Regions from separate parts of the Streptomyces coeruleofuscus genome, predicted to be linked through region 1. Evidence: riboswitches for the same ligand, from Rfam matches in the RefSeq annotation. Region 1 holds a riboswitch; the other holds the start of a gene.

What was found. Region 1 has a riboswitch for S-adenosylmethionine ahead of thrC (threonine synthase). Riboswitches for the same ligand answer to the same signal wherever they lie in the genome.
Positions count from the first base shown of each region.
Region 2: another riboswitch for S-adenosylmethionine. It lies ahead of ABFX81_RS26340 (aminotransferase class V-fold PLP-dependent enzyme); the one in region 1 lies ahead of thrC (threonine synthase).

Region 1 is NZ_BAAASE010000006.1:422,350-437,404, forward strand. It holds gene ABFX81_RS25405 (Scr1 family TA system antitoxin-like transcriptional regulator) at 77-916, shown strand; gene ABFX81_RS25410 (DUF397 domain-containing protein) at 900-1,112, shown strand; gene ABFX81_RS25415 (hypothetical protein) at 1,373-2,176, shown strand; gene ABFX81_RS25420 (Uma2 family endonuclease) at 2,236-2,916, shown strand; gene ABFX81_RS25425 (hypothetical protein) at 2,930-3,499, shown strand; gene ABFX81_RS25430 (carboxylesterase family protein) at 3,501-5,057, opposite strand; gene ABFX81_RS25435 (oxidoreductase) at 5,156-6,283, opposite strand; gene groL (chaperonin GroEL) at 6,464-8,086, opposite strand; gene ABFX81_RS25445 (cold-shock protein) at 8,681-8,884, opposite strand; gene ABFX81_RS25450 (ubiquitin-like small modifier protein 1) at 9,332-9,607, opposite strand; gene thrC (threonine synthase) at 9,716-11,002, opposite strand; SAM riboswitch class I at 11,018-11,172, opposite strand; gene ABFX81_RS25460 (glucosyl-3-phosphoglycerate synthase) at 11,328-12,272, shown strand; gene ABFX81_RS25465 (trehalose-6-phosphate synthase) at 12,346-13,734, shown strand; gene otsB (trehalose-phosphatase) at 13,741-14,589, shown strand; gene ABFX81_RS25475 (DUF3263 domain-containing protein) at 14,596-14,841, opposite strand; gene ABFX81_RS25480 (extracellular solute-binding protein) at 14,877-15,055, opposite strand, start outside.
Region 2 is NZ_BAAASE010000007.1:3,480-18,534, reverse strand. It holds gene ABFX81_RS26390 (NlpC/P60 family protein) at 1-38, opposite strand, end outside; gene ABFX81_RS26385 (NYN domain-containing protein) at 287-1,636, opposite strand; gene ABFX81_RS26380 (hypothetical protein) at 1,674-1,913, opposite strand; gene ABFX81_RS26375 (rhomboid family intramembrane serine protease) at 2,073-2,825, shown strand; gene ABFX81_RS26370 (Lrp/AsnC family transcriptional regulator) at 2,822-3,103, shown strand; gene ABFX81_RS26365 (small secreted hydrophilic protein) at 3,193-3,519, shown strand; gene ABFX81_RS26360 (sensor histidine kinase) at 3,446-4,960, shown strand; gene ABFX81_RS26355 (winged helix-turn-helix domain-containing protein) at 4,957-5,622, shown strand; gene ABFX81_RS26350 (SLC13 family permease) at 5,727-7,142, shown strand; gene ABFX81_RS26345 (glycerate kinase) at 7,156-8,364, shown strand; gene ABFX81_RS26340 (aminotransferase class V-fold PLP-dependent enzyme) at 8,319-9,701, opposite strand; SAM riboswitch class IV at 9,832-9,948, opposite strand; gene trpD (anthranilate phosphoribosyltransferase) at 10,016-11,080, opposite strand; gene qcrB (cytochrome bc1 complex cytochrome b subunit) at 11,217-12,839, opposite strand; gene qcrA (cytochrome bc1 complex Rieske iron-sulfur subunit) at 12,836-13,915, opposite strand; gene qcrC (cytochrome bc1 complex diheme cytochrome c subunit) at 13,912-14,724, opposite strand; gene ctaE (aa3-type cytochrome oxidase subunit III) at 14,802-15,055, opposite strand, start outside.

The sequences.
Region 1 (15,055 bases):
CAGCGTGGCCACCCCGTGCCTAACCTGGCCATACACGGCGCCCCAACAACGCCATGTGTCCGACAGGGAGTTACCCATGCCCGGATCCAGGGACCTCGACCCGTCCTCCTCCCCTCGTGCCCTCCTGGGCGCCGAACTCCGCCACGCCCGCGAGAAGGCGGGGCTCAGCCAGGAGGAACTGGGGCAGCGGCTGTTCGTGAGCGGGTCGTTCATCGGGCAGCTGGAGGCGGGGACGCGCAGGATGCAGCGGGAGTACGCGCGACTGCTGGACGAGGTGCTGGGGACGGGGGATTTCTTCCAGCGGAACTGCGGGGCGGCGGCGAAGTCGAAGTATCCGGAGCATTTTGCGGAGGCGGCGGAGGCGGAGGCGCAGGCGACGGCGATCCGGGAGTACGCACCGCTGCTGATTCCCGGCCCGCTTCAGACGCCCGCCTACACACGGGCCGTCTGCCGTGCCTACCAGCCGACGGCGCCGGAAGAACAGATCGAGGAACTGGTGGCCGCGCGGATGGAGCGCGTCGGGCTCCTCGACGATCCAACAGAGCCCCTGTTGTGGGCGGTGATTGACGAAGCCGCTCTGCGGCGTGTGACCGGCGGGAGCCAGGTGATGGCCGAAGCCCTGCGGCACATCGCCGATCTGGCCAAGCGAGGTCGGGCCATCGTGCAGGTGCTGCCCTTCAGCGCGGGCGCGCACGCGGCCATGCAGGGCGCCATCAAGCTGATGGACTTCGCGGACGCCCCTCCACTGGTCTACTTCGAAGGCGTCGGCACCGGGCGCCTGGAGGACGACCCGGCCACGGTGAAGGAGCAGCGATTCAGGTACGAACTCCTCATCGCCTCCGCATTTTCGCCTGGGGACTCTATGGCTCTGATCGAGGGCATGGCGCAGGATTACGCCCATGAGGCGCATACCTGAGCACCACCTGGACGCGGCCACCTGGGACAAGTCCACCTACAGCGGCGGCGACGGCGGCAACTGCCTGGAAGTCACCCGCGACTTCCCCACCGCCGTTCCCGTCCGCGACTCCAAGAACCCGACCGGCCCGAAGCTCGTGTTCCGGACCACCGCGTGGGCGGCGTTCGTCGCGAACCTCAAGGACGGCACCGCCTGAGCTTCGGGACCCGGGCTTCGAGCGCCCTTTTCAAGGAATGGATAGAGGGCCTCAACCCACCCTCCCACCCCGCGTGTTGACTTGACGCGTTCGGCTTGCCACGGACAGTGACAGGCCTCTAACGTTCGTGCACAAGCAACAGCCCCCGCCCGGTGCGCCAACACCTGCGGGGGCTTACCAACGAGATCGAAGCGACCGATCCCATGGCTGAACCCAACTTTAGTGCTGCCTCCCCGTCCGCGCACCCATCCGCGCATCCGATGGCGAGCCCGGGCTACGGCAAGCGCTCCGCCCCTGACCAACTCCCGCGCTCGAACCACGACTTCGCCCTGCTCCCACCCCGCGAAGCCGCCATCGCCGCCTACCTGGACCGGCTCCCCGACGGCGCCGACATCTCCGTAAAGACGCTGGCCAAGCACCTCCCGTACGGCCAGTGCGCCCTCGGCACCGCCCTCAACCGCATCCAGCAAGCAGGACACCTGCGCCGGGGCCGGGAGTGCGTGACGGCGAACGACGGCAGCTCCCGCTGGATCACCCGATCGTGGTGGTCCCGCACGGCCCGGGACGATGACTGGTGGGCGGCCTTCACACGGGGCGACGTACCGAAGCAGCGGCGTCCTACCCGCTCCCGTGCCCACATCCTCCTGGCCGCCCTCGGCCGCACGGCGCCCGTCCTGTCCCTCTCCCAGGCCGACTGCGCGACGCTCGCCCCGCTGGTGACGGAGTGGTTCAAGCGGGGCGCCTCGGAGGAGGACGTACTGCGTGCGCTCACGGCCGGCCTGCCGACGCCCGTCCACCACCCCGCCGCCCTGGTCCGCAACCGCCTGACCAGCAAACTCCCGCCTCCACCCGCCCCGCGACCGTCTCTGCGGGTGCTGGAGTGCGCGAACTGCGGTGCTCCGGGGCGTCCGGAGTCCCTGCCAGGGGGCCGTTGCAGCGCCTGCCGGGGCGAACGCGCCCCCGCGCAACCCCCTGCACCCCTGCCCGCCCCCACGGTCCACGACCGCGCGGCCCAGATCCGCGCCGCGATGTCCCAACGACGCCGAGAGAAGGCACGCACATGACGGCACCTACGGTCCGCCGCCACCAGCCCGGGGCACGATGGAGGGAAGGAGGCGACGCCATGACCCGAGACACGACCGACCGCCCGCAGATGGATGTCGAGGACTTCGACGAACTCGTCCGCAGGGCCCCGAGGGAGATCCGGAACAGGCTGGAGTTCCTGGGCGGGCGGCTGTGCATCCGGCACGGTCCGCTCGACGTGGACGAGTTCGAGGAGCTTGCCGCGGTGGCCCCCGAAACCGTGCGGCTGGAGTACGTCAATGGAAAGGTAGAGGTCAAAGCCATGCCGGACGGCAACCACACATCGATCTTCTTGTGGCTGTTGCGCCAGTGCATGCAGCACCGACCCGACCTGGATCTCGCACCGGAGCGGGGTGTCAAGGCAGAGGCTTACCGCAAGGGCCGGGCCCGCACGGATGGATTCCTCGCGCCAGTGGACCACTTCAAGGGCGACCGCGAGTGGTCCGACCCCGACGGTGCCCTCATGGCCGTGGAGATCACCTCCCACGGCCGCGACACCGACCAACGCGACCGCATCGACAAGCCCGTCGGATACGCGGCGGCCGACATCCCCGTCTACCTCCTCATCGACCGCGACAACAACACACTCACCGTCCACAGTGAACCGAAAGACGGCCGCTACCAGCAGATCTCCCGACACCCCTGGGGCGCCACCGTCGAACTCCCCGCCCCCGTGAACATCTCCCTGGACACCGAGAAACTCAAGGACTACGCCGACTGACGACAATGGACCCATGAACCACGCCCAGCTCACCGCCCTAGGCCGTGCCCTCCGTCTCGTCGGTGAGCACGGGGAGGCCCTCACCTCCGACACGCCGGACGGCAAACTGCACGAGGTCAAGGCGGATCTGAAGCGCGCCCTGGACCTGCTGGAAGAGAGCGTCTCGAACGCGGCGCCCAGCACGCGCTGCCCCGAGCATCCGAACGGCCCGGTCGACGAGGCCGCCCCCGACCTGTGCCTGCTGTGCGAGACCCGGCGCCGGGCCGCCCGCCGCGCGGAGTTCAACGGCCCCGCCCCGCAGCACCGGCCCACCGAGCCGGTCCAGTCCCGCTACGGCGTCAGTGGCGACCGCCCCCAGCCCCAGCAGCGCTGGCTGCCGGAGCTGTGGAACGGCCAGACCTGGCAGCTGTGCGGCACCCCGCGCCGGGACCGCCGGGAGGCCGAGCTGTTCATCGCCGCCCAGCGCAAGGCTCCCCGGGCCGCCATGGCGTACCGGCTGGTGCACGAGTTCACCGACTACGAGGTGCTGCGCGTGTGGGGTACGCCGGTCAAGGTCGACATCGAGCCGATGGGCAACCTGTGACTCACAGCAGGGGCAGGGCCGAGAAGTCATGGCCCTCCCAAAGGCGCCGCGACCTCTCCTCCGGGTACGCCCTCACCACCGGCTCCGCGTCCAGCACCTGCACCAGCCGCTCCGAGTCCTCGTACGCCGGCCAGCCCGGGTCCCCCGTCCTCGCGAACGCCGTCCAGGACTGACGGAAACGGGACGACAGCCCCTCGGCCTCGGCGGACGGCTGCGTGCCCGCGAACAGCAGCAGCCCGAGGTCCGCCCCGAACGTGCCGAAGAGCAGGGGAATGTCCAGGCCGTGGCAGGCGCCCAGCGCGCCGCCGTTGCCCGGAGCCGGCCAGGTCAGTTCGTAGACGTGCGCGCGGCCGCCGCCCGCGTGCTGCGCCTCGGCCAGGTGCAGGGAGGGCATGTTGAACAGCCAGTCCGTCTGGACGCGTTCGTAGAGTTCGCCGGCGGTGGCGTCGGGGAAGGCCGCGCGGTAGGCCTGTTCGCCGTCGGGGCCCGGGGCGAAGAGGCGGAGGGCCGCCGTCGCCCTCTCCTCGGAGATCTGGCCCAGCCGGCCCGCCATGGCGACGAAGAGGCGGTACTCGTCGCGGTTGTGGCCGACGAGCAGGTCGACGTCCTCGGCCGCACCGGCCGCCAGCGCCTGCCAGGGCATGACCGGAAGGACCTCGCCGTCGACGACCGGCGAGAAGGGCGTCACCGTCGGCGCCGCCTGGCCCCAGCGGTCGACGTACTGGAGCATCTTGCCGCTCAGCGACTCACCCGCCGAGGTCAGTTCGCGCGGGGCGACGGCCGCCAGGTCGGCGACCGTGGGGCGCAGTCCCATCTCCGCGGCGAGAGCGGCACCGATGTCACGGGCCAGGGCGTCCGAGAAGAACGTCCCCGGCACGCTCTGCGCGATCACCCGCCGGAACAGGCCCGCCGCCCTCGGCATGGCGAGCAGCGAGGCGATCGAACCCGCGCCCGCCGACTCGCCGAAGACCGTGACCTGGCCGGGGTCGCCGCCGAACGCCTCGATGTTGTCGCGTACCCACTCCAGCGCGGCCACCTGGTCGAGCAGGCCGCGGTTGGCGGGCGCGCCGTCGATGTGGGCGAAGCCCTCCATGCCGACGCGGTAGTTGAGGGACACGACCACGAGATCACCGTCGGCCGCGATGCGCCGGGCGTCGTAGCCGGGGCTGCCGGAGTGGCCGAGCTTGTAGGCGCCGCCGTAGATCCAGACCATCACCGGGCGGCGGGCGCCCGGGTCCGGTTCGGGGGTCCAGACGTTGACCGTGAGCCACTCGTCGCCCTCGGGCACGTCGAGCAGGCCCGGGCCGCCGAGGTTGCCGAGGTCCTGCGGGGGCGGCGGGCCGAAGGCGTACGCGTCCCGTATGCCGTCCCAGGCGTGGGCGGGGCGCGGTGCCATGAAACGCGCCTCGCCCACGGGGGGTGCGGCGAAGGGGATGCCGCGGAAGACGGCGAGGCCCTCCTCCCTGCGGCCGCGTACGGCGCCGGCGGCGGTGCGCACCACCGGTGCGGGCTGCCCGGCTGAGGCGCCGGTCGGGGGGTGGGACTCGGTCGTCGTCATCTCTGGGTCTCCTCACGGGGTGCCGGTGAACAGGCGCTCGGTCAGTGTCCTTGACTGACGCAAGCGAATCCAGGGCACCCCGTGCGGATCCCGTGGGGTCAGCTGAGCGTCTTCAGCGCCGCCGGGTCGTACGGCGCCAGCTCCTCGAAGCGGCCGGACAGGACCTTCTGCGCCCACTGCGGGTCCTGGAGCAGGGCGCGTCCGACGGCGACCATGTCGAACTCGTCGCGCTCGAAACGGTCCAGGAGGTTGTCGAGGTCGCCGATCTCGGCGCCCTCGCCCTGGAAGGCCTTGATGAAGTCGCCGTTCAGGCCGACCGAGCCGACGGTGATGGCGGGCTTGCCGGTGAGCTTCTTGGTCCAGCCGGCGAGGTTGAGGTCGGAGTCGTCGAACTCGGGCAGCCAGTAGCGGCGGGTGGAGGCGTGGAAGGCGTCCACCCCGGCCGCGGCGAGCGGGGCCAGGATGGCCTCCAGCTCCTCGGGCGTCTCGGCGAGGCGGGCGTCGTAGGCGTCCTGCTTCCACTGCGAGTAGCGGAAGATGACGGGGAAGTCCGCGGAGACGGTCTCGCGGACGGCCGCGACGATCTCCGCCGAGAACCGGGCGCGGGCGACCGGGTCGCCGCCGTAGGCGTCGGAGCGGCGGTTGGTGCCCTCCCAGAAGAACTGGTCGAGCAGGTAGCCGTGGGCGCCGTGGATCTCCACGCCGTCGAAGCCGATGCGCTCGGCGGCGGCCGCGGCCTCGGCGAACGCGCCGATGACGGCGTCGATGTCGGCCTGGGTCATGGCCTTGCCGGTGGGCTCGTCGGCGCCGATGCGCAGGCCGGAGGGGCCGACGGCCGGGGCGTCCGCGACCGGGGGCTCGCCCTGGTTGCGGACCATGCCGATGTGCCACAGCTGCGGCACGATCGTGCCGCCCGCGGCGTGCACCGCCTCGGCGACCTTCGCCCAGCCCGCGAGCTGCTCCTCACCGTGGAAACGGGGCACGCGGTCGCTCTGCCCGGCCGACTCGTGGCCGACGTAGGTGCCCTCGGTGACGATCAGGCCGACGCCGGCGGCGGCGCGGCGGGAGTAGTACGAGACGACGTCGTCGCCGGGGACGCCGCCCGGGGAGAACATGCGGGTCATCGGCGCCATCGCGATCCGGTTCGGGACGGTCAGGCCGCCCAGCGATACGGGCCGGGACAGGATTTCGGCGGCGCGGGAGGCGGCGGAGGCGTCGACGGTCACGTGGGGGCTCCTCTTTGGATACCGGACAGTATGTGCATACGCATAGGACGTACTGTCCAACCATCCGGACCCGCCCACCCCATCCCGTCCGCGCTGTGATCCAGGACACGCCCGAGGGCGGCACCTCCTGTCGGAACAGGAGGTGCCGCCCTCGGCAAGGACGTTGATCGACCGGGTCGATCAGAAGTCCATGTCACCGCCCGGCATGCCGCCGCCGGCGGGCGCGGCGGACTTCTCCGGCTTGTCGGCGATGACGGCCTCGGTGGTGAGGAACAGCGCGGCGATGGAGGCGGCGTTCTGCAGAGCGGAACGGGTCACCTTCGCCGGGTCGATGATGCCCTCGGCGATCATGTCGACGTACTCACCGGTCGCGGCGTTCAGGCCGTGGCCGACCTGGAGGTTGCGGACCTTCTCCACGACGACGCCGCCCTCGAGACCACCGTTGACGGCGATCTGCTTCAGCGGGGCCTCCAGGGCGAGCTTCACGGCGTTGGCGCCGGTCGCCTCGTCACCCTCGAGCTCCAGCTTCTCGAACACCTGGGAGGCCTGGAGCAGGGCCACGCCACCACCGGCGACGATGCCCTCCTCGACGGCCGCCTTGGCGTTGCGCACGGCGTCCTCGATGCGGTGCTTGCGCTCCTTGAGCTCCACCTCGGTGGCGGCACCGGCCTTGATGACGGCCACGCCGCCGGCCAGCTTCGCCAGGCGCTCCTGGAGCTTCTCGCGGTCGTAGTCCGAGTCGCTGTTCTCGATCTCGGCGCGGATCTGGTTGACCCGGCCCTGGACCTGGTCGGCGGAGCCGGCACCGTCGACGATGGTGGTCTCGTCCTTGGTGATGACGACCTTGCGGGCCTTGCCCAGGAGGTCGATCGTGGCGTTCTCCAGCTTGAGGCCGACCTCCTCGGAGATCACCTCGCCGCCGGTGAGGATGCCGATGTCCTGGAGCATCGCCTTGCGACGGTCACCGAAGCCCGGGGCCTTGACGGCGACGGACTTGAAGGTGCCGCGGATCTTGTTGACGACCAGGGTCGACAGGGCCTCGCCCTCGACGTCCTCGGCGATGATCAGCAGCGGCTTGCCCGACTGCATGACCTTCTCCAGGAGCGGGAGCAGGTCCTTGACGTTGGAGATCTTCGAGTTCGCGATCAGGATGTACGGGTCGTCGAGGACGGCCTCCATACGCTCCATGTCGGTCGCGAAGTACGCCGAGATGTAGCCCTTGTCGAAGCGCATACCCTCGGTGAGCTCCAGCTCCAGACCGAAGGTCTGGGACTCCTCGACGGTGATGACGCCTTCCTTGCCGACCTTGTCCATGGCCTCGGCGATGAGCTCGCCGATCTGGGTGTCGGCGGCGGAGATGGAGGCCGTGGAGGCGATCTGCTCCTTGGTCTCGACGTCCTTCGCCTGCTCCAGCAGGGCGGCGGAGACGGCCTCGACGGCGCGCTCGATACCGCGCTTCAGGGCCATCGGGTTGGCACCGGCGGCTACGTTGCGCAGGCCTTCCTTGACCAGGGCCTGGGCGAGAACGGTCGCGGTGGTCGTACCGTCACCGGCGACGTCGTCCGTCTTCTTGGCGACTTCCTTGACCAGCTCGGCGCCGATCTTCTCGTACGGGTCCTCGAGTTCGATCTCCTTGGCGATGGACACACCATCGTTGGTGATCGTGGGGGCGCCCCACTTCTTCTCGAGGACGACGTTGCGGCCCTTGGGGCCGAGCGTCACCTTGACGGCGTCCGCGAGCTGGTTCATGCCGCGCTCGAGGCCGCGCCGCGCCTCCTCGTCGAACGCGATGATCTTGGCCATGTGAAGTGGTCCCTCCAGGACTGGGGGTGATTACTTCGGACCGCGCCCGCGCCCGCGACGGACGGCTCGCTGACCCCGTGGTTCCTTCCCACCTGGCCTGCGGGCCTCACCGACCCGGTCCTTACGTTGTCACTCTCACCTTCAGAGTGCTAACGCAATGATTAGCACTCGGGCATGGCGAGTGCAAGCGACTCCCACGGTTCGAGCGGGCACTCAGCCCCCGGCGAACAGGGCGCGCCCGGCTCGGCCACAGGCCGCCGACAGCGCCACGGCGGATCGGGCGAGCCGGGAAAAGACCTGGTCCACGGCCCACCGCGGCGGTGAGGCCGACGCGAGCGGGCCGGGAAACGCTTGGACCGACGACCCACGGCGGCCGTAATGCCCGCGCGAGCCGGTCCGGGCGCGAGCTCATATCCGCGCACCCGGGCGGCGGACTCCGAGGCACCTTCGGGCGCGGCGGCCCTCGACGAGAGGTCGCCCGAAGAGCGCCCGCCACCCCGGCCACCGGCCCCGAACAGGTCGAAGGGCCCGCACCCCGGGGGGTGCGGGCCCTTCAGAGAAGACCGGTCGCTTGCGCTTGGTCGTGGTGCGCGTTCAGGCAGAGACGCGAACCATGTCGGCCTGCGGTCCCTTCTGGCCCTGCGAGATCTCGAACTCGACCCGCTGGCCCTCCTCCAGGGTGCGGTAGCCGTCCATCTGGATCGCGCTGTAGTGGACGAAAACATCCGCACCACCGTCGACCGCGATGAAGCCGTACCCCTTCTCCGCGTTGAACCACTTGACGGTGCCCTGAGCCATGCCTAACTCCCCTATTACTGGCCCTTGCACAGATCCACACTTCGCGGACCCGGGTCAGACCTCACCCCCCACGGTTGGGGGCGTGCGCCGGAACGCGTCGACCGCGGCTGAATGTATCTGTCCAACTGCCGTCTGCAACAGGTCAATCGGACGAGAATTCTGGACGCGCAGGATCCGGAATGTGGGGAGAATTCGCCCGACTTCAGGGCAAGTCGGGCCACACAAAAGGAACAAAAGCCGCGAAAGACGCACACACTTTGGCTACATCTTGTCGGGCGCGCGGCAGGAATTAAGGGCTCCCGATCAGGAGATCGGCGCTGCGTTCCCCAACTGTACCGCGCTCAATCACACAGAATTGCCCCCTCCGCTTCTCTCACGGAGGGGGCAATTCGATGAGCTCTCAGTAACCGCCGTTACCGAAGGTAATAATCAAGCCGGTCGACCGGTTCAGCCACCCGCGACGGCGGGAATGATCGACACCCCGGCACCGTCCGGCGTCGCCGTCTCCAGCCCCTGCTCGAACCGCACGTCGTCGTCGTTGACGTACACGTTGACGAACCGGCGCAGCTTGCCCTGGTCGTCCAGCACCCGGGCGGCGATCCCGGTGTGGTTCTTCTCCAAATCGGCGATGACCTCGCCGAGGGTCGCCCCCTCGGCGGCGACCTCGGCCTGGCCGCCGGTGTAGGTACGCAGGATGGTGGGGATGCGAACGGTGACGCTCATACTTCAAAACCTCCGGTGGGATTCAGGCCTCAAGGGCGCGGGGCTGTGTCGATGTGCGGCTCCGCCGCGTGGGCGCGACCAGCCCCACCGGCCCGCAGCAGACAACGATCAGACGAGCCCAGCCTCACGGAACGAGTCCAGGCTCGGCCGAATGGTCGCAGTGAGCCCGGTCCCGGCCACCGCGTCCAGCGTCTTCAGACCGTCGCCCGTGTTCAGCACAACGGTCGTCAACGACGGGTCGAGCACCCCGTTCTCGACCAGCTTCTTCGCCACGCCCACGGTCACACCACCGGCGGTCTCCGCGAAGATGCCCTCGGTCCGGGCGAGGATCTTGATCGCGTCGACGACCTGCTCGTCGTTCACGTCCTCCACCGCACCGCCCGTGCGGCGCGCGATGTCGAGCACGTACGGCCCGTCCGCCGGGTTGCCGATCGCCAGCGACTTGGCGATGGTGTCCGGCTTCTGGGGGCGTACGACGTCGTGGCCGGCCTTGTAGGCCGTCGACACCGGCGAGCAGCCCTCGGCCTGCGCGCCGAAGATCTTGTACGGCTTGTCCTCGACCAGTCCGAGCTTGATCAGCTCCTGAAGACCCTTGTCGATCTTCGTGAGCTGCGAGCCGGAGGCGATCGGCACGACGATCTGGTCGGGCAGCCGCCAGCCGAGCTGCTCGCAGATCTCGTACGCCAGGGTCTTGGAGCCCTCGGCGTAGTACGGCCGCAGGTTGACGTTGACGAAGCCCCAGCCCTCGCCCGCCGGGTCGCCGATCAGCTCGGAGCAGAAGCGGTTCACGTCGTCGTAGTTGCCCTCGATGCCGACGAGCTCGCCGCCGTAGACCGCGGCCATGACGACCTTGCCCTGCTCCAGGTCGTGCGGGATGAACACGCAGGAGCGGAAGCCGGCGCGGGCCGCCGCGGCACCCACGGCGCCGGCGAGGTTGCCGGTGGAGGAGCAGGACAGCGTGGTGAAGCCGAAGGCGCGGGCGGCCTCCAGGGCCTGGGCGACGACACGGTCCTTGAAGGAGTGCGTCGGGTTGCCGGAGTCGTCCTTGATGAAGAGCTTGCCGGCGTCGACACCCAGCTCGCGGGCGAGGTTGTCGGCCTTGACGAGCTGGGTCCAGCCCGGGTTGATGTTCGGCTTGGTCGCCACGTCGGCCGGGACCGGCAGCAGCGGGGCGTAGCGCCAGATGTTCGCGGGTCCCGCTTCGATCTTCTTGCGCAGTTCCTCGGTGTCGTAGGCCGAGAAGTCGTAGGCGATCTCCAGCGGACCGAAACACTCCTCGCACGCGAAGACCGGGCCGAGGGGTACGCGGTGACCGCACTCGCGGCAGCTCAGCGCCGCGGCGGGACCGAGGTCTACGGTGGAGTCAGTGGTGCTTGCAACAGTCTGCACAGCCATGTGAGGCGAGGCCCTTCCTCATCTTCCTCACGACGCATCTCGCCGTGAGACGGATTTGGCACCTTCCCGAGCCGGGACCTCGCGGAGCGGTCGACAGTGACCTACGAGTATCGGCTGGAGGGTTGCCGGGGCTTCATCGGGCCGTATCCCTCTGCCCCTCTGGATGAGCTGTATTCGGTTGTAAACAACGGCTGACCCCGGACATGCGATGGTCATCCGCGTTGTTCAAGACTGTAACCGACGACCAGGACAGTTGAGATAGTCGTCCGAACCGCGAGATGGCTCACAGTCCGTCCCGCCGAGAGTACGCAGAGGAGCCGCCACGGTGCTGGAAGAAGTCGAGCGCTGGCTGAGCACCCGTTCCTGGTCCGCGACCGATCGCCCGCTCCACCAGATCCTCGCCGCCAAGCAACGCACGGGCCGGACGGTCAGCGTCGTGCTGCCCGCGCTGAACGAGGAGGAGACGGTCGGCGACATCGCCGCCGTCATCCGCCACGACCTGATGCGGCAGGTGCCGCTCGTCGACGAGCTCGTCGTCGTCGACTCGGGGTCGACCGACCGTACGTCGGAGGTGGCCGCCGCCGCGGGCGCGACGGTGGTGCACCGCGACGAGATCCTCCCGCGCGTCCCGGCCGTGCCCGGCAAGGGCGAGGTGCTGTGGCGGTCCCTCCTGGTCACCAGCGGGGACATCGTCTGCTTCATCGACGCGGACCTGAGGGACTTCTCGTCCGACTTCGTCTCCGGGATCGTGGGCCCGCTGCTCACCGACCCGGACATCGACCTGGTGAAGGGCATGTACGACCGTCCGCTCGGCGGCGCGGCCGGGCAGGGCGGCCGGGTCACGGAGCTGATGGCCCGCCCGCTGCTCAACATGCACTGGCCGCAGCTCGCCGGCTTCGTGCAGCCGCTCGGCGGCGAGTACGCGGCCCGCCGTTCGCTGCTGGAACAGCTGCCGTTCCCCGTCGGGTACGGCGTCGAGCTGGGCATGCTGGTCGACGCCCTGCACCTGGTGGGCCTGGACGCCCTCGCCCAGGTGGACATCGGCGTGCGCAAGCACCGGCACCAGGACGGGCAGGCGCTGGGCCGGATGGCCGCCGCGATCTACCGCACGGCCCAGCTGCGGCTGGCCCGCGGGCACCTGATCCGGCCGTCCCTGACGCAGTTCGAGCGGGGCGGCGACGGCTTCGAGCCGCGCACCTACTCCGTGGACACCGAGGAACGTCCGCCGATGGTGGACATCGCCGAGTACCAGGCCCGGAGGGCGGCCTGACCGGGGCCGTTTTCGGCCGGGTGGGTCAGGTCCGTACGTTTGAGCGTTTCCGGCCCGGGCTAGGTTGAGGGCTATGGCTTCAACGTACGGTGCTGCACAGGTGCTGGTGGCCTCCAACCGTGGCCCGGTCTCCTACACGGTGGGCGACGACGGTTCGCTGGACGCCAAGCGGGGCGGTGGCGGGCTGGTCTCGGGGCTGTCCGCGATCGGCTCGGACGCGGACGCGCTGTGGGTGTGCTCGGCTCTGTCCGACGGCGACCGGGAGGCGGTCCGGCGGGGCGTCGGCGAGGACGGCGTGCGGATGCTGGACATCCCGGCCGACGTGCACGCGGACGCGTACAACGGCATCGCGAACTCGGTGCTGTGGTTCGTGCACCACATGATCTACCAGACGCCGCTGGAGCCGGTCTTCGACGCGGAGTTCCGGCGCCAGTGGACGTCGTACGAGACGTACAACCGGGCGTTCGCCGAGGCGCTGGCCGAGGAGGCGGCGCAGGGCGCGGCGGTGGTGGTGCAGGACTACCACCTGACGCTGGTGCCGGGGATGCTCCGCGAGCTGCGGCCGGACCTGAGGATCGGCCACTTCTCACACACGCCGTGGGCGCCGCCCGAGTACTTCCGGATGCTGCCGGACGACGTGGCCGGGCAGGTGCTGCGCGGCATGCTGGGCGCGGACCGGCTGGGCTTCCTCACACAGCGCTGGGCGGACGCGTTCACCGCGTGCGCCGAGCAGTTCGCCGGCGGGCTCGGTGGCACGCGGATCGGCGTGCACGGGCTGGGGGCCGACGCGGACTTCCTGCGGAAGCGGTCGCACGAGGCGGACGTAGAGGAGCGGATGGCCGCACTCCGGGAGGAGATCGGCGAAGGACGCCGCACCATCGTCCGGGTCGACCGCACCGAGCTGTCGAAGAACATCGTGCGCGGCCTGCTGGCCTACCGCCGGCTCCTCGAGACCCACGCCGAGTGGCGCGAGCGCGTGGTGCACGTGGCCTTCGCCTATCCCTCGCGGCAGGACCTCGCGGTCTACCGGGACTACACGGCCGAGGTGCGGCGGGTCTCGGAGGAGATCAACGCCGAGTACGGGACGCCGGGGTGGACCCCGGTCGTACTCAACCTCAAGGACGACTTCGCCCGCTCCCTGGCCGCCTACCGGCTGGCCGACGTGGCGCTCGTCAACCCCATCCGGGACGGCATGAACCTCGTCGCCAAGGAGGTCCCGGTCGTCTCCGACGCGGGCTGCGCGCTGGTGCTGTCGCGGGAGGCCGGGGCGTTCGAGGAGCTGGGCGAGGACGCACTCGTGGTGAACCCGTACGACGTGACGGGGACGGCGGCGGCCCTGCACGAGGCGCTCTCGATGCGCCCGGAGGAACGCGCCGAGCGCAGCAAGCGGCTGTCCGCGGCGGCGACCGCACTGCCGCCGGCGCAGTGGTTCCTGGACCAGCTCGACGCGCTGAGGGGCTGATCGCCGATGACCGGTCCCTCGGGCTCCCCGCTGCCGGCGCCCACCACGAAAGCCGGACGAGAAGGTCTGGACGTCCTCCTCGCCCGCCCGGGCAAGGCCCTGATCGGCCTCGACTTCGACGGGACACTCGCGCCGATCGTGGCCGACCCCGAGCGGGCCCGGGCCCACCCGGAAGCCGTACCCGCGCTGGCCGCGCTCGCGCCGAAGGTGGCCGCCGTGGCGGTGATCACCGGACGGCCGGCCGAGGTCGCGGTGCGCAACGGCGGCTTCGCCGACGTCCCGGGCCTGGAGCACCTCGTGGTCCTCGGCCACTACGGCGCCGAACGCTGGGACGCCCGCACCGGCGAGATCAGCGCCCCCGAACCGCATCCCGGCGTCGCCGCGGTCCGCACCGAGCTGCACGAGCTCCTCGACCGGTTCGGCGCGTCGCAGGGCACCTGGATCGAGGACAAGGGCCGGGCGGTGGCCGTGCACACCCGCCGGGCCGCCGATCCGCAGGCCGCGCTGGACTCCCTGCGCGAACCGCTCGCCGGGCTGGCGGGCCGCCACGGACTGATCGTGGAGCCCGGCCGGATGGTCCTCGAGCTGCGCCCGCCCGGCATGGACAAGGGCGCCGCCCTCACCGGATTCGCCCGGGAGATCGGCGCCGGGTCGGTCCTCTTCGCCGGCGACGACCTGGGCGACCTGCCCGCCTACTCGGCCGTCGACAAGCTCCGCTCGGACGGCACCCCGGGCCTGCTGGTGTGCAGCGGCAGCGACGAGGTGACCGAGCTGAGGGAACGGGCGGACGTGGTGGTGGACGGCCCGGAGGGTGTCGTGAGCCTGCTGCGCGCACTGGCGGACCGGCTCGGCTGACGCGTCCTAGCGCTCCGCCCGGCGCGTCTCCCGTATCCGCCGCAGCCGGTTCACCGTCACCGGGTCGTGGGCCAGGGCCCGGGGGTCGTCCAGCAGGGCGTTGAGGAGCTGGTAGTAGCGCACGGGGGCGAGGCCCAGCTCCTCCCGTATGGCCCGCTCCTTCGCGCCGGGCCCGGAAAAGCCGCGGCGTTCGAGCGCGAGGATGTCCCGCTCCCTGCGCCCGAGCCGCTCGTCACCCGTGTCCTCGTCCATGCCAGGCACCGTAGCGCCCGCCACCGACAGCGGGACTACTCCGCGCTCTCCGCCCGGGTCGCCGCCGCCTGGAGGTGGCCCAGGACGCCCGAGGGGCTGCCGGTGGGGGCGACGGCCTTGCCGATCTGCTTCTTGACCTGGGCGCTGACGTCGGCCCAGGAGGTCTTGCCGACCGGGTAGAGCTCGGAGGCCACCAGCTCCTCCAGGAACGGCT
Region 2 (15,055 bases), on a different contig from region 1:
GCGCGGCTCGGCTGCTTGGGACGACGGTGGGACGCCACGGGTGACAAGCTCCTTCTCGGCCCCTCCGCCGACGCTCCCAGTGAGCGATCACCCGAGCGGAGGTTCGGGGCCTGACCCTAGTGACCTTCCTGTGATCAGTTCAAATCCTCAGATGAAAAATCGCGTCACGGTAGGCCAACTTTTCCCCTGGACCCACAGGCAGTGAGGCACAGTTGACTCACCGTGGCACACATGTCTCATCAATTCGGGCATCAGGCCCGGACGTTACGCATCGCCCGTACGGTTGCTAGCCTCGCGAAAGGCGCTTCAGCAGCATCGCCGAGGCCACGGGACGGGCGCCCGCGCGGGCCACGCCGTCGGCCACCTCGCGGTCGGTGGAGGCCACGATGACGGGCCGGCCGGGCGGTTCGGCGCGCACCAGCTGGCGGATCAGCTCGTCGGCGGTGACGCCCGGCTTCGAGAACAGCACCCGCACCCCGCGCGGCGGCGCGAGCAGTACCGGCGCGGCCAGTTCGGCCCCGTCGAAGACGCACGTCACCTCGGCGCCGCTCTGTGCCGCCAGTTGCGAGAGCTGCCCGAGCAGCCTCAGGCGCTGCTTCTCCAGCGGCATCTGGGGATAGCCGGTCTTGGTGACGTTGTAGCCGTCGACGACCAGATGGGCCTGCGGCAGCGCCAGCAGCTGGTCCAGGACCTGCGGGTCGTTCTCGGACAGGGCGCGGGCGGCGATGTCCTTCGGGCTCATCCGGCCCGGCTCGACGGCGTCCACGGTCTCGGCGGGCCGCACCGACACCGGCGGCAGGGCCAGCTCGCGCCGGAGCCCCTGGGTGGCGTCCAGCAGGGTGTCCAGCAGCAGTCGTACCCGCATGTCCTCGACGCTGCGGCCCTCGCGCGCCGCCCGGCGCGCCGCCTCCAGGGCGGCCTCGGTCTCGCTCAGCCGCGCCTTGAGCCGCCGGGTCTCGCTCTCGGCGGCGGACACCTGGGCCTGTCCCTCGGTACGGACGGCCTCGATCTCGCCGTGCGCCTTGCGCAGGGCGGCCTCGCCGCGCTTGACGTCGCTGAGGGCGGCGCGGAGCTTGCGGTGCAGCGACTCGGTTTCCTTCTTGGCCGATTCCAGCTCCGTGCGCAGCCGCTCCGTCTCGGCCCTGGTGTGGTCACGGGCCCGGGCCAGCTCGGCGCGCAGCCGCTCCAGCTCGGCCCGGTTCTCCTCGTCGGCCCGCTCGGCGTCGGCCCGCTGGGCCTCCTCGCCGGCGGCGGTCACGAGCTTCACCCAGTCGAGGGGCCGCAGTACGTAGGCCGCGGCCGCCACGTCGAGCGGATCCGCGGCCGGGGGCGGGGAGCCTGAGTCGAGGGCGCCGGTCAGTTCCGGCTGGGCCTCTCTGAGCTTCTCCCCGATGCGCTGCCGGAACAGCGGGTCGGTCTCCAGCGCCGCGGCCATGGCGTTGCCGGCGAACTTGGCCCGGCGGTTCGGGGCGAACCGGGCGTACTGCCTGAGCTGCGCGGGCAGCTCGCCGACGGTCAGCGAACCGAAGCCGTCGGAGACGATCTGGACGACCCTGCGGCGCACGCCGTCGGGCAGCGGACGGTCGAGCACCTCGGCGGCGCCGTCGCCCGGCCCCCCGCCCGTGGTCTCCACCATCCGTCACACCCCAATGCCTGTGCGGGGCCAGCTCCCGTCAGGAGCCGGCACCCGGCCTGTCCACGAGTTCCACCTGGTCCACCGCGTTGCACCAGCGGCAGCGCACCGACTCGATGGTCTCACTGAGCACCTCGCGCTCCTCGACCTTCGGCTCTCCGGCCAGGTCGAGGTGGACGTACTCGACGACCTTCGACGAGCGGGTCACGTCGAACCTCGTGAGGTTGCCGCAGAGGGCGCAGCGCCACCGCGTCGAGGCGGTCGGCAAGGGAACCGTCATCGTGGCCTGTTCTCTTTCCTTCTAGTGTCCGTGACGCCACCGGCATCCCCGGTGCGTGTGGCTCGTAACCCTACGGCCTGGCGGGTCCTCGCCGCCCACGCGTCCACGGCGGCGAGGCGGTCTGTGCCGTTGCGTCCGGTTACGTCATGCTCTGTGTTCATGATCAGCAAGTGGAGTGCGTCGATCGTCCGGGCCGGCAGATCGGTCCGGGGGTCGTCGGCGCCGGTGACGTACTCACTGATCGCCCTGTGCTGCGCGGTCTTCCTGGCCGGACCCGGCTCGGGCCTGAACCCGGCGTACGGCACGGGCGACGACCTGCTCGCCGCGCAGCGGGCCTATTTCCGGCGCTGGGGCGTGATCCCCGCAGAACTGTTCGAGGGGTCCGCCGGATCGGCTCTCACCCCCGCGACGGCCCTCTTCGTCCACGGCAGCTGGGTGCACCTGCTCGGCAACATGCTCTTCCTCTACGTCTTCGGGGCGATGACCGAGGAACGGATGGGCCGGGCGCAGTTCACCCTGTTCTACGTCGGCTGCGGCTGTCTGGCCCTGCTGGGCTACGCCGCCGTCAACGCGGACTCCGAGCAGCCCCTGGTCGGTGCCTCGGGGGCGATCTCGGCGGTCCTCGGTGCGTTTCTCTACCTGTTCCCGCGGGCCAGGGTGACCAGTCTCCTGCCGTTCCTCTTCTTCCTGCCGGTGCGCTTCCCGGCGTGGATCGTGCTGCCGTTCTGGGCGGCGCTCCAGTGGCTGGCGGCCGGACGGGCCTCGGACGGCCCGGGCGTGGCCTACCTCGCCCACCTGGTGGGCTTCGGCCTCGGCTTCGGCTACGCCTCGGTCCGCTACGGCCGTCCCGCCGGCCCCACTAGAGTGAAGACCGCCCCTGCTCCGGCCCCCGAGGGAGAGAACCAGCCGTGATCACCGCGATCGTCCTCATCAAGACCAGCGTGGACCGGATCCCCGAGATCGCGGAGTCGATCGCGGCGCTGGACAGCGTCAGCGAGGTCTTCTCCGTCACCGGCACCTACGACCTCATCGCGATGGTCCGGGTGAAGGAGCACGAGGACCTGGCGGAGGTCATCCCCGGCCGGATCAGCAAGATCCCCGGCGTGGAGGGCACGGACACGCACGTGGCGTTCCGTACCTACTCGCAGCACGACCTGGAGGCGGCGTTCTCGATCGGGCTCGACAACTGAGGAACCGCCCCTGAGCGCGGACCCCGGATGAAGAGTTCTTCATCCGGGGTTCATCATCGGCTCCGGGTTCCGTCCGCAGGATCAGGCACATGGCATTCTCCCGTCGTATGGCCGCCCTCTCCGCGGTCGTGCTGATCCCGCTGGGCATCGCCGCGACCAGCTACGCCCTCGCGGACAGCCCCGAGGCGCCCAAGGTCCCGTCCCAGCAGGTGGAGCTGGACAACAGCTCCACCACGCCCACCTCCACCCTCACACCCCCCGCGAAGTCAACGCCGCCGGAGCCCACGCCGGGCGACGAGGGCGTCTCGCGGCCTCCCGTGACCGACAGCTCAGCGAGTGACGATGACGACGACGACCGCGGCCGGGGCGCATCGGACGACGGACCGGGCGACGACGACGCCGGCTCCGACAACTGACTCCGGCCGCCGGCGCGTCTCCGCCCGGGTCCGCATCCTGCTCTGGCTGCTGCTCGTGATGGCGGTCGCGCTCGCCTCCGTCGCCATGACCACCCGCTCGTTCCTGCTGCGGGACGTCGACAACCGGATCAACCGTCTGCTCACCCAGGAGACCGGCGAGTTCGCCAACTTCGAGGAGCAGGGCGGGGATCCGCGGACGGGCCGGCCGTTCACCGACGCGGACCGGCTGCTGACGGTGTTCCTGGAACGGCAGAACCCCGACGCGGACGAGGAGCTGATCGGCCTGGTGACCAGGACCGACGGCAGCCTCCGGCCGCTCCGCCAGCCGCACGACGTGCCCGTCGCCCTGCCCCTGGACCGGGACGTCGACGCGCAGCGCCGCATCTTCGGCTCGCCCGCGTCCTCCGGTGTGCTGCACCGGCCGGAGGGCGAGATCCGCTGGGCCAAGGTCACCGTGGCCCAGCAGGGCCGGGAGCCGGACGCCGCGTTCGTCGTCGCCTTCCACCCGGAGCGCGAGCAGGCCCGCGTGAACAGCGTGTTCCGCACGCTGCTCGGCATCTCCGGGGTCGCCCTGCTGCTGACCGTCGGCATCGCCTGGGCGGTCGCCGGGCGGATCCTCAGACCCGTGCGGGTGGTGCGCACCGCGGCGGCGCAGCTCACCGAGCAGGACCTCACCCGGCGGATCCCGGTGCACGGCAACGACGACATAGCGGCGCTCGCCGACACGTTCAACGGCATGCTCGACCGGCTGGAGCGCGCCTTCGCCGCCCAGCGCGAGTTCGTCGACGACGCGGGCCACGAGCTGCGCACGCCCATCACCATCGTGCGCGGCCATCTGGAGCTGATGGGCGACGACCCGGCCGAACGCGAGGAGACCGTCCGGCTGGTGACCGACGAGCTGGACCGGATGAGCCGCATCGTCGAGGACCTGCTGCTGCTCGCCAAGGCCGAACGCCCCGACTTCGTCTCCCCCGAGCCGGTCCAGGTCGCCGAACTCACCGCCGACGTCTACGTCAAGGCCCGCACGCTCGGCGAACGCGACTGGCAGCTCGACGGGGTCGCCGACCTGGAGGCCGAGCTGGATCCGCAGCGGATCACCCAGGCCATGGTGCAGCTCGCGCAGAACGCGGTGCAGCACACCACGCCCGGCCGGACCATCCGCATCGGCTCCCGCACCGACGGCCCGCACCTGGAGCTGTACGTCGCCGACTCCGGGCCCGGTGTGCAGCCCCAGGACACCGAGGTGATCTTCGAGCGCTTCCGGCGCGGCACGGCCCGCCGCGGCGCCCGGGGCTCCGGCGCCGGGCTCGGTCTGTCCATCGTCAAGGCGATCGCCGAGGGGCACCGGGGCCGGGTACGGCTCCACGGCACCCCCGGGGGCGGCGCCACCTTCGCCCTCGTCCTGCACGCGCCCCGGGCACCGGAAGGGGACCCCACGTGAACCGCATCCTCATCGTCGAGGACGAGGAGCGCATCGCCTCCTTCGTGGAGAAGGGCCTGCGCTCCAACGGCTTCACCACGACCGTCGTCACCGACGGCGACGCGGGCTACGAGTACGCCCTGACCGGCGGCTTCGACCTCGTCGTCCTGGACATCGGGCTGCCCGGCCGGGACGGTTTCACGGTCCTGCGCGAGCTGCGCGAGGCGCGGGTGACGGTGCCGGTGATCGTGCTGACCGCGCGGGACTCCGTACGGGACACGGTGGCCGGTCTCGAGGGCGGCGCCGACGACTGGATGACCAAGCCGTTCCGCTTCGAGGAGCTGCTGGCCCGGGTGCGGCTGAGGCTGCGGACGGCCGCGCGGGCCCCGGAGGTGACGGTCCTCAGGTCCGGCTCCCTGAGCCTGGACCTCCGCACGCGCCGGGCCCGCTCCGGGGAGCGGACCGTCGACCTGACGGCCCGTGAGTTCGTGCTGCTGGAGCTGTTCCTGCGGCATCCCGGGCAGGTGCTGTCCCGGGAGCAGATCCTGTCCCATGTGTGGGGGTACGACTTCGACCCGGGGTCCAACATCGTGGACGTGTACGTGCGGACACTGCGCAAGAAGCTGGGGGCGGAGCGGGTGGAGACGGTACGCGGGATGGGATACCGGCTGCCCACCGGCTGAGGGGCAGGGCGTTGGCCCGGGCGAAGGCCCGGGGAAAGCCCTGGTGAAGTTCCTTTCATCTTCGGCTCATCGACGGCTCACCCCCCGGGCGAATCCTCGATGACGTGACGCTGAACCTCCGCTCCACCGCCGCCCTGTGCGCGGCACTGACCGTCTGCCTCCTGCTCGCGGTCCCCGGGAACTTCCCGGGACTCGGCGCCGACGCCCGTTTCACGCTCGCGGTGTTCGTACTGGCGACCTGCGCCTGGATCGGGACGTCGATCGACGACACCTACATCGCGCTGGGCGCCGGACTCGCGCTCACGGTGACCGGCGTGATCAGCAGCGACACCCTGTTCGGCACGCTCGGTGACGCCACGGTGTGGCTGCTGATCTGCGCGTTCGTGCTGGCGGCCGCGGTGAGCCGGACCGGGCTCGCGGGTCGGGCGGCGGTGTTCCTGGTCAGCGGGGCGCGCACGGTGCGGCAGCTCGTGCACCTGACGACGGCGGCCCTGGTCGTCACGGCGTTCGCGGTGCCCGCCACCTCCGGCCGGGCCGCGCTCGCGCTGCCGGTGTTCCTCGCTCTCGCCAAGGTCCTGGCCGACCGGAAGCGACTGGTCGTGATGCTGGCGCTGCTGTTCCCGACCGTGATCCTGCTGTCGGCGGTGGCGACCCTGATCGGCGCCGGCGCACATCTGATCACCGTGTCGGTGCTGTGGGAGGCGACCGGACAGCACATCGGCTTCACGGAGTGGCTGCTGCTGGGCCTGCCGCTGGCCGTGGCCTCCTCGCACCTGGCCGCCGAACTGGTCCTGCTGACGACGACCCGGCGGGCGGACCGCCGCGGCCCGGTCCACATCACCCCCGAGCAGATCCAGCGGCACAGCGAGCAGCCGGTCACCGGCCCCTGGAGCCAGGCCGAGAAGCGCTGCGCCCTGCTCATGGCCACGGTGGTGCTGCTGTGGTGCAGCGAGCCCCTGCACCGCGTGCCGCCCGCGCTGGTCGCGCTCATCGGCGCCGTCATCGCCTCCTCGCCCGCCCTAGGCACCGTGCGCCTGAAGGACGCGCTGAAGACCGTCCCCTGGTCACTGCTGCTGTTCATGGCGGCGACGATGGCGATGGGCGTCGCGCTCACCGACTCGGGAGCTGCGAAGTGGCTGGTCTCCGGGCTGCCGGCGGGTGGCGCCCCGGTGGTGTTCCTGGCGGTCGTGATCGCGGTCAGCACGGCCGCCCACCTGGTCCTCCAGTCCCGCTCGGCCCGTTCCTCCGTCCTGGTCCCGCTCGTCGTGGCCGCCTCCGTCGGTGTCGGCGTCAACCCGGTCGCCGCCGCGCTCGCCTCCACCGCCGCCGCCGGCTTCTGCCACACGCTGCCCGCCTCCGCCAAGCCGGTCACGCTCTTCGCGCAGATCCCCGGCACCCCCACCTACACCCCGCGCGACCTGCTGCGGCTGTCCGCCTTCCTGGCCCCGCTGACCGCCGCGCTCGTGCTGCTCTTCGCCGTCGCGGTGTGGCCGCTGCTCGGCATCTCCGTCACCCGTTAAAGGAGACCCACCCATGCTCAGCCGTGTCGTCGTAGCCCCCAGCGGGTTCAAGGAGTCCCTGTCCGCGGAGGCCGCCGCCGACGCCATCGCCGCCGGCGTACGCCGTGTCCTGCCCGGCGCCGAGCTCGACCTCGTCCCGCTGGTGGACGGCGGCGAGGGCACGGCCGTCGCCCTGGCCGCCGCGACCGGGGGCCGGATCGTCACCGTGCCCGCCACCGGGCCGGTCGGGGAGACCATCGGCGCCCACTTCGCCGTGCTGGGCTCCGGGGACACGGCGGTCGTGGAGATGGCGGCGGTCGCGGGCCTGTCCCTCGTCCCGCGCGACCTGCGCGACCCGGGCGCCACCACCACGTACGGCGTCGGCGAACTGATCCGCTCCGCGCTCGACCGGGGCGTGAGGCGGATCCTCGTCGGCTGCGGCGACTCGGGCACCTCCGACGGCGGCGCGGGCGCGCTCCAGGCGCTCGGGGCCCGGCTGCTGGACGAGCAGGGCGAGGAACTCCCTTTCGGGGGCCGGGAGCTGACGCGGCTGCACCGCATCGACCCGAGGGGCCTGGACACCCGCCTGGCGGACGTGGAGCTGCTCGTCGCCTGCAACCCGTACAACGTGCTGTGCGGCGAACGGGGCGTGGCCCGGGTCTTCGGACCGCAGAAGGGCGCGACGCCCGAGCAGGTCGAGCAGTTGTCGGCCGGACTGGAGAACTGGGCCTTCGTCCTCACCCGTGACGTCGCCGTCCCGGACACCAATCTCCGGTACGGTCCCGGAACCGGGGCCTCCGGCGGCCTGGGCGCCGGCCTCGCCGCCCTCGGGGCCCGTCTCCTCCCCCGCTTCGACGTGCTGCTGGACCATCTCGACCTGGACGCCCGGCTGGCCGGCGCGGACCTCGTGATCACCGCCGAGGGCGCCCTGGACCACCAGACGCCGCGCGGCAAGGTCCCCGCCGAGGTGGCCCGCCGGGCCAAGCTCTACGGCCGCCCGGTCCTGGCCCTGGCGGGCACGCTCGGCGAGGGCGCGCACGAGGTGCCGGGCGTGGACGCCTGCCACGCCATCCTGCCCGCCCCGATGGAGCTGGCCGAGGCACTGCTCCGTGCGAGCGAACTGCTCACCGACGCCACGGAACGCGCCCTGCGGATGATCGTCCTCGGCACCCGGCTACCTCTGGTGTCCGAACCCGTTCAGGCGGAGGTGTCCGGCACGCAACGCCCGTCCTCCGTGCGGTAGTTCCACCGCGCCCCGTCCGTCACGAGCTCCCGCACGGCCCGCACGAACCGCTCCACGTGCTCGTCCGGTGTGCCCGCGCCGAAGCTGACCCGGATGGCGTTGAGGGACTTCTCGCCGGGCGCCGCCTCCGGCGCGCCGCACTCGCCCTGGGTCTGCGGGTCGCTGCCGAGCAGCGTGCGCACCAGCGGGTGGGCGCAGAAGAGCCCGTCCCGGACGCCGATGCCGTACTCGGCGGAGAGCGCGGCGGCGAAGTGCGAGCTGTTCCAGCCCTCGACGACGAAGGAGAGCACACCGACGCGCGGGGCGTCGTCCCCGAAGAGGGACAGGAACCGCACCTGGGGGACGTCGGCGAGCCCCTCCCGCACCTTGGCGACCAGGTACTGCTCGCGGGCGACGAGCGTGTCGAAACCGGCCTCCGTCAGCGCCTTGCAGGCGGAGGCGACGGCGTAGGCGCCGATGACGTTGGGCGAGCCGGCCTCGTGACGGGCGGCGCTGTCGTGCCACTCCACGTCCACTCCCCCGTCCGTGCGCCGGGTGACCTTGCGGCTGGCGCCGCCGCCCGCGAGGTACGGCTCGGCCTCGCGCAGCCAGTCGCCCCGCCCGGCCAGCACGCCGGAGCCGAAGGGCGCGTACAGCTTGTGCCCGGAGAAGGCGACCCAGTCGACATCGAGGTCCTTGACGGACACGGGGTGGTGCGGGGCCAGCTGGGCGGCGTCGAGCACGATCCGGGCGCCATGGGCGTGCGCGGCCGCCGCGAGCTCCCGTACGGGCCACAGTTCGCCGGTGACGTTCGAGGCGCCGGTGACGCAGACGAGGGCCGGGCCGTGGCCCCCTTCAATGGACACAGTCCTTCCGGCGAGGGCGCGCTCCAGGGTCTCGACGGCCTGGCGGGGGCCGCGCGGGGCGTCGAGGACGGTGACGCGGGCGTCGCGCCAGGGCAGCAGGGCGGCGTGGTGCTCGGTCTCGAAGACAAAGACCTGGCAGCCGGCCGGGAGCGCGGAGGCGAGGAGGTTCAGGGAGTCGGTGGTGGACCGGGTGAAGACCACCTGGTCGCCGTCCCGGCAGTCGAGGAACTCCGCGACCGTACGGCGGGCGTTCTCGAACAGGTCGGTCGACAGCTGGGACAGGTACCCGGCCCCGCGGTGGACGCTGCCGTAGTAGGGCGCGTAGGCGGCGACGTCGTCCCAGACCCGCTGGAGCGCCGGGGCGCTGGCGGCGTAGTCGAGCGCGGCGTAGGTGACCTCGCCACCGGTGACGAGCGGAACGGTGACGTCCCGGCCCAGGACGGGCAGCGGGGCACAGACGGACGGGACGGTGGCAAGGGTGGAGACGGACATGACGGAACTCCCGTGAAGTCAGGTGTGATCCGCCCGCGAGCACATGGCTCAAGCGGGGGTGAAGGAAAGAGGGGTGCGGAGGCGGGGCTCTGCGGCCCTATCGCATTCGCTGGTTCACGAGAGACTCCTCGTCACGCGCTTGCCACAGACCTCGCTGCCTGCGGCCTGGTCTTCACCCGGGGCACCCCGCCACGGACGGAGGGTTGCCGGACAGTCGGCCGGGGCCTCATGACTGTCACTCATGACCTGATCAAGAACGTACGCGAAAAGATCGGCGTCCCGCAACCCGAGTCCGGATCGCGGGACACCCGGCGCTACGCGTTGCTCGCCGCCACCCACCGCTCCAGGGTCCGCTTGGCGGCCCCGGAGTCGATCGATTCGGCCGCCTTCGCCATGCCGGTACGGATCTGCTCGGCCAGCGGCCCCGGGCCGGGATCGAGGGCCACCAGGGCGGCCGCCGAGTTCAGCAGGACCGCGTCCCGCACCGGGCCCGTCTCGCCGTCCAGCAGACGGCGGGCGACCTCCGCGTTGTAGGAGGCGTCCGCGCCGCGCAGCGCCTCCACGGGGACGAGTTCGATGCCCACGTCACGCGGGTCGAAGGCCTCCTCGGTCACCTTGCCGTCGCGGACGACCCACACCCGGGACGTGGCGGTGGTGGTCAGTTCGTCGAGGCCGTCGTCACCCCGGAAGACCAGGGACGAGTGGCCGCGCTCGGCGAAGACGCCCGCGACGATCGGCGCCATGCGCGGGTCCGCGACACCGACGGCCTGGGCGCGTACCTTCGCGGGGTTGGTCAGCGGACCGAGGACGTTGAAGATCGTCCGGATGCCCAACTGGCCGCGGGCCGCGCCCGCGTGCCGCATCGCCGGGTGGAACTTCGCCGCGAAGCAGAAGGTGATCCCGGCGTCCTCGGCGACCTGGGCCACCCGGTGCGTCGGCAGCTCCAGATTGACGCCGAGCTTCTCCAGCACGTCCGACGCCCCGGACGCCGAGGACGCCGCGCGGTTGCCGTGCTTGACGACCTTCGCACCCGTGCCGGCGATGACGATCGCCGACATCGTGGAGATGTTGACGGTCTTCGCCCCGTCGCCGCCCGTGCCGACGATGTCGACGGCCGGGCCCGGCACCTCGATCACGTTCGCGTGCTCGTACATCGCCCGGACGAAGCCGGCGATCTCCTCGACGGTCTCGCCCTTGGCCCGCAGCGCCACCACGAACCCGGCGATCTGCGCGTCCGTCGCCTCGCCGCGCATGATCAGGTCCATCGCCCACGCGGTGTCGTCGGCGGTCAGGTCCCGGCGGTCCAGCAGACCGTTCAACAGCAGGGGCCAGGAGCGGCCCGCCGCGGTGTCGCCTCCAGCGGGGATCACAGCGCTCATAAGCCGCTCCAGGGTCAGGCGTCCCGCACTACGGGACGAGAGTCTCAACGAGGTCCACCCTATCCAGCCACGGGGCACCGCGAAGGGCCCCGTCCGAACACCGGACGGGGCCCTCTGTGGCGTGGCGAAGCAGTGATCAGTGGTGGCCGTGGCCGCTCGTGATCTCCCGGTACTCCTCGGCGGTCGGCTTCGGGATCTGGGCTCCCTCGCCGTAGTAGGACTCGCTGAGCTTGGCGCGCAGCTTCTCGGAGCCCTTCACCTTGCGCTCGACACCGTTCTCGTCGACCGTCGGGCCGATCTCGACCGGCTGGTACTGCTCGTGCGCCGTGAGCGTGTACATCTGCTCCTGGCTGAGCGGCTCGTGCACCTCGATGAACTCACCGTGCGGCAGGCGCTTGATGATGCCCGACTCGCGGCCGTGCAGCACCTTCTCCTTGTCGCGGCGCTGGAGGCCGAGGCAGATGCGCTTGGTGATGATGAACGCGATGACCGGTCCGGCGAAGAACCCGATCCGGACGAACCAGGTGACCGCGTTGATCGACAGGTGGAAGTGGGTGGCGACGATGTCGTTGCCACCGCCGATCAGCATGATCATGTAGCCGGTGATCCACGCGACACCGAAGCCGGTGCGCGTCGGGGCGTTGCGCGGCCGGTCCAGGATGTGGTGCTCGCGCTTGTCCCCGGTGACCCACGACTCGATGAACGGGTAGAGGGCGATGATCCCGAGGAACAGGCCGAAGAGGACCAGCGGGATGAACACGCCCAGGACGAGCGTGTGACCCCAGAAGTCGATCTCCCAGCCCGGCATCGCCCGGATCAGACCCTCGGCGAAGCCCATGTACCAGTCGGGCTGCGCACCCGTCGACACCTGGTCGGGCCGGTAGGGGCCCAGCACCCAGATGGGGTTGACGGTCGCGATGCCGGCGAGGGCCGCGATGACACCGAAGACCAGGAAGAAGAAGCCTCCGGCCTTGGCCGCGTAGACCGGCAGCAGCGGCATGCCGACGACGTTCTTGTTGGTCCGGCCGGGACCCGCGAACTGCGTGTGCTTGTGGTAGAAGACCAGGATCAGGTGGCCGACCACGAGCCCGAGCATGATGCCGGGCAGCAGCAGGATGTGGATCGAGTAGAACCGGGCGACGAAGTCGGTACCCGGGAACTCCCCGCCGAACAGGAACATCGAGATGTACGTGCCGACGATCGGCACGGACAGGATCGCGCCCTGGGTGAAGCGGACACCGGTGCCGGAGAGCAGGTCGTCCGGGAGCGAGTAGCCGGTGAAACCGGTGAACATGCCCAGGACGAACAGCAGGAAGCCGAACAGCCAGTTGATCTCACGCGGCTTGCGGAACGCGCCGGTGAAGAACACGCGCATCATGTGCACGAACATGCCGGCGAGGAAGATGATCGCCGCCCAGTGGTGGATCTGCCGGATGAGCAGACCGCCGCGGACGTCGAAGCTGATGTCCAGCGTGGAGGCGAACGCCTCCGACATCAGCTGCCCCTGGAGCGGGACGTAACTGCCGTGGTACTCCACCTCGTTCATCGACGGGTGGAAGAACAGCGTCAGGTACACACCCGTGAGGATGATGATGATGAAGCTGTAGAGGCAGATCTCACCCAGCATGAAGGACCAGTGGTCCGGGAAGATCTTGCGCATGTTGGCCTTGGCCAGGGAGTAGATCCCGAGGCGGCCGTCGGCCCAGTCGGCGACCCGCTCACCCGCGGGCGCCTTGCGTCGTTCTTGTGCAGTGCTCATCCGCGCTCCCAGAAAGCAGGGCCGACGGGCTCTTCGAAGTCGCCGCGCGCCTCGAGGTAGCCCTCGTCGTTCACGCCGATGCGGAGCTGCGGCAGGGCGTGACCGGCGGGACCGAAGACCACTCGGGCACCGTCGGAGAGGTCGAAGGTGGACTGGTGGCAGGGGCAGAGCACGTGGTGCGTCTGCTGCTCGTACAGGGAGATCGGGCAACCGACGTGGGTGCAGATCTTCGAGTACGCGACGATGCCCTCGTGCGACCACTCGAGCTCGCGCTTGTCCTTGATGTTCTCCGGCTGGATCCGGACGATCATCAGGGCGGCCTTGGCGATCTCGTTCTGGAACTCGTGGTCGTGCTCCTCCAGGCCCTCGGGCTTGGCGAAGGTCAGCGAACCGACCGCGACGTCCGACGGACGCAGCGGCTCGTTCGTGTTCATGTTGACGAGCAGCTTGCCCTTGGACCACAGCGTGTGACGCAGCTTGTCCTCGGGCAGCGGGCCGAGGTCGCGCAGCAGTACGACACCGGAGAGCGGCACCAGCGTGAGCGCGCCGAACATGGTGTTGCGGATCAGCTTGCGGCGGCCGAGCGCGGACTCCTTGGCGCCCTGCTTGAAGTCCGCGAAGACCTTCTCGCGGACCTCGGGCTCAGCCTCGATCGGGTGCCGCTCGTCGGCGATCTCCACGTCCGACATCAGGGTGCGGGCCCAGTGGACGGCGCCCGCGCCGATGCAGAACAGCGCGATGCCGAGCGTCATGCCCAGCGCGAAGTTCAGCGCGCTGATGTGGCCCAGCGGGAAGATGTAGACCGACCTGTCGACCGGGATCGCCACGAACGCGGCGATGAAGGCGATGGTGGCCAGCATCGACACCGTGAACATCAGGGCGACCGAGCGCTCGGACCGCTTGGCGGCCCGCTCGTCGACGTCCTGGATCCGGTGCTCGTGGGGGGGCAGGCCCGGGTCGGCGAACGGGTGCTCGTCCGCGGGGCTCAGCGCCCCGTGCCCGTGCTCGTCATGTCCTGCGGTCTGCTCGGACTGCTCGGCAGGCAGGTTCTCTTCGGGAATGTCTTGGCTACTCATGACTTCTTGGCCTTTGCGGTCCGGGCGGCGACCCACACGGCGACGGCGATCAGCCCGCCGAGACCGAAGATCCAGCCGAACAGACCCTCGCTGACCGGCCCGAGGCCGCCGAGCTCGAGACCGCCGGGGCTCTCGGACTTGCTGCTGTTGACCGCGTCCAGGTACGCGATGATGTCCTTCTTGTTCTCCTCCGAGAGCGTGGTCCCGGGGAAGGACGGCATGTTCTGCGGGCCGGTCTCCATGGCCTCGTAGATGTGCTTCGGGGAGACACCCTCGAGGTCCGGTGCGTACTTGCCGTGCGTCAGCGCACCGCCCTTGCCGGTGAAGTTGTGGCACTGCGCGCAGTTGGTGCGGAACAGCTCACCGCCCTTGGCGATGTCGGCACCCTGGGGGCCGTACTGCTCCTCGGTCGGGATGGCGGGCCCGGCGCCCAGCGAGGCGATGTAGGCCGCGAGCTGGTCGATCTCGGCCTGGCTGTAGATGTTCTTCTTCTTGGGGACCTGCGGGCCCTGGGAGGTGGCGGCCGGCATACGGCCGGTGCCCACCTGGAAGTCCACGGCCGCGGCGCCCACGCCTACCAGGCTCGGCCCGTCGGAGGTGCCCTGACCGCCGGTGCCGTGGCAACTGGCGCAGCCGACCGAGTAGAGCTTCTTGCCCTCCTCGATGGTGAGGGACTGGGCGGTTTCGTCGGCCTCAGCCTTGCTCGTGGGTGCGAACACGGCGTACAGCCCCCCGCTGAAGAGCAGCGCGAGGAGTAGGACGACGACCGCCGCCAACGGGTGGCGTCGTCGTGCGGAGAGCTTTTTCACGGATTACCCCGGTGTCAGGATCTTCTGCGTCGGTGCTTCTGGGATGCGTGCCTCGTCGGGCGCGCGCTGCGGTCCCGCTACTTGATCATGTAGATCGTGGCGAAGAGGCCGATCCAGACGACATCGACGAAGTGCCAGTAATAGGACACGACGATCGCGGCGGTCGCCTGCTCGTGGGTGAACCTCCGGGCCGCGTAGGTCCGGCCCAGGACCAGCAGGAAGGCGATGAGACCGCCCGTCACGTGCAGGCCGTGGAAGCCGGTGGTCAGGTAGAAGACCGAGCCGTACGGGTCGGAGGACAGGGACAGGCCCGCGTCCTTGACCAGCTCGG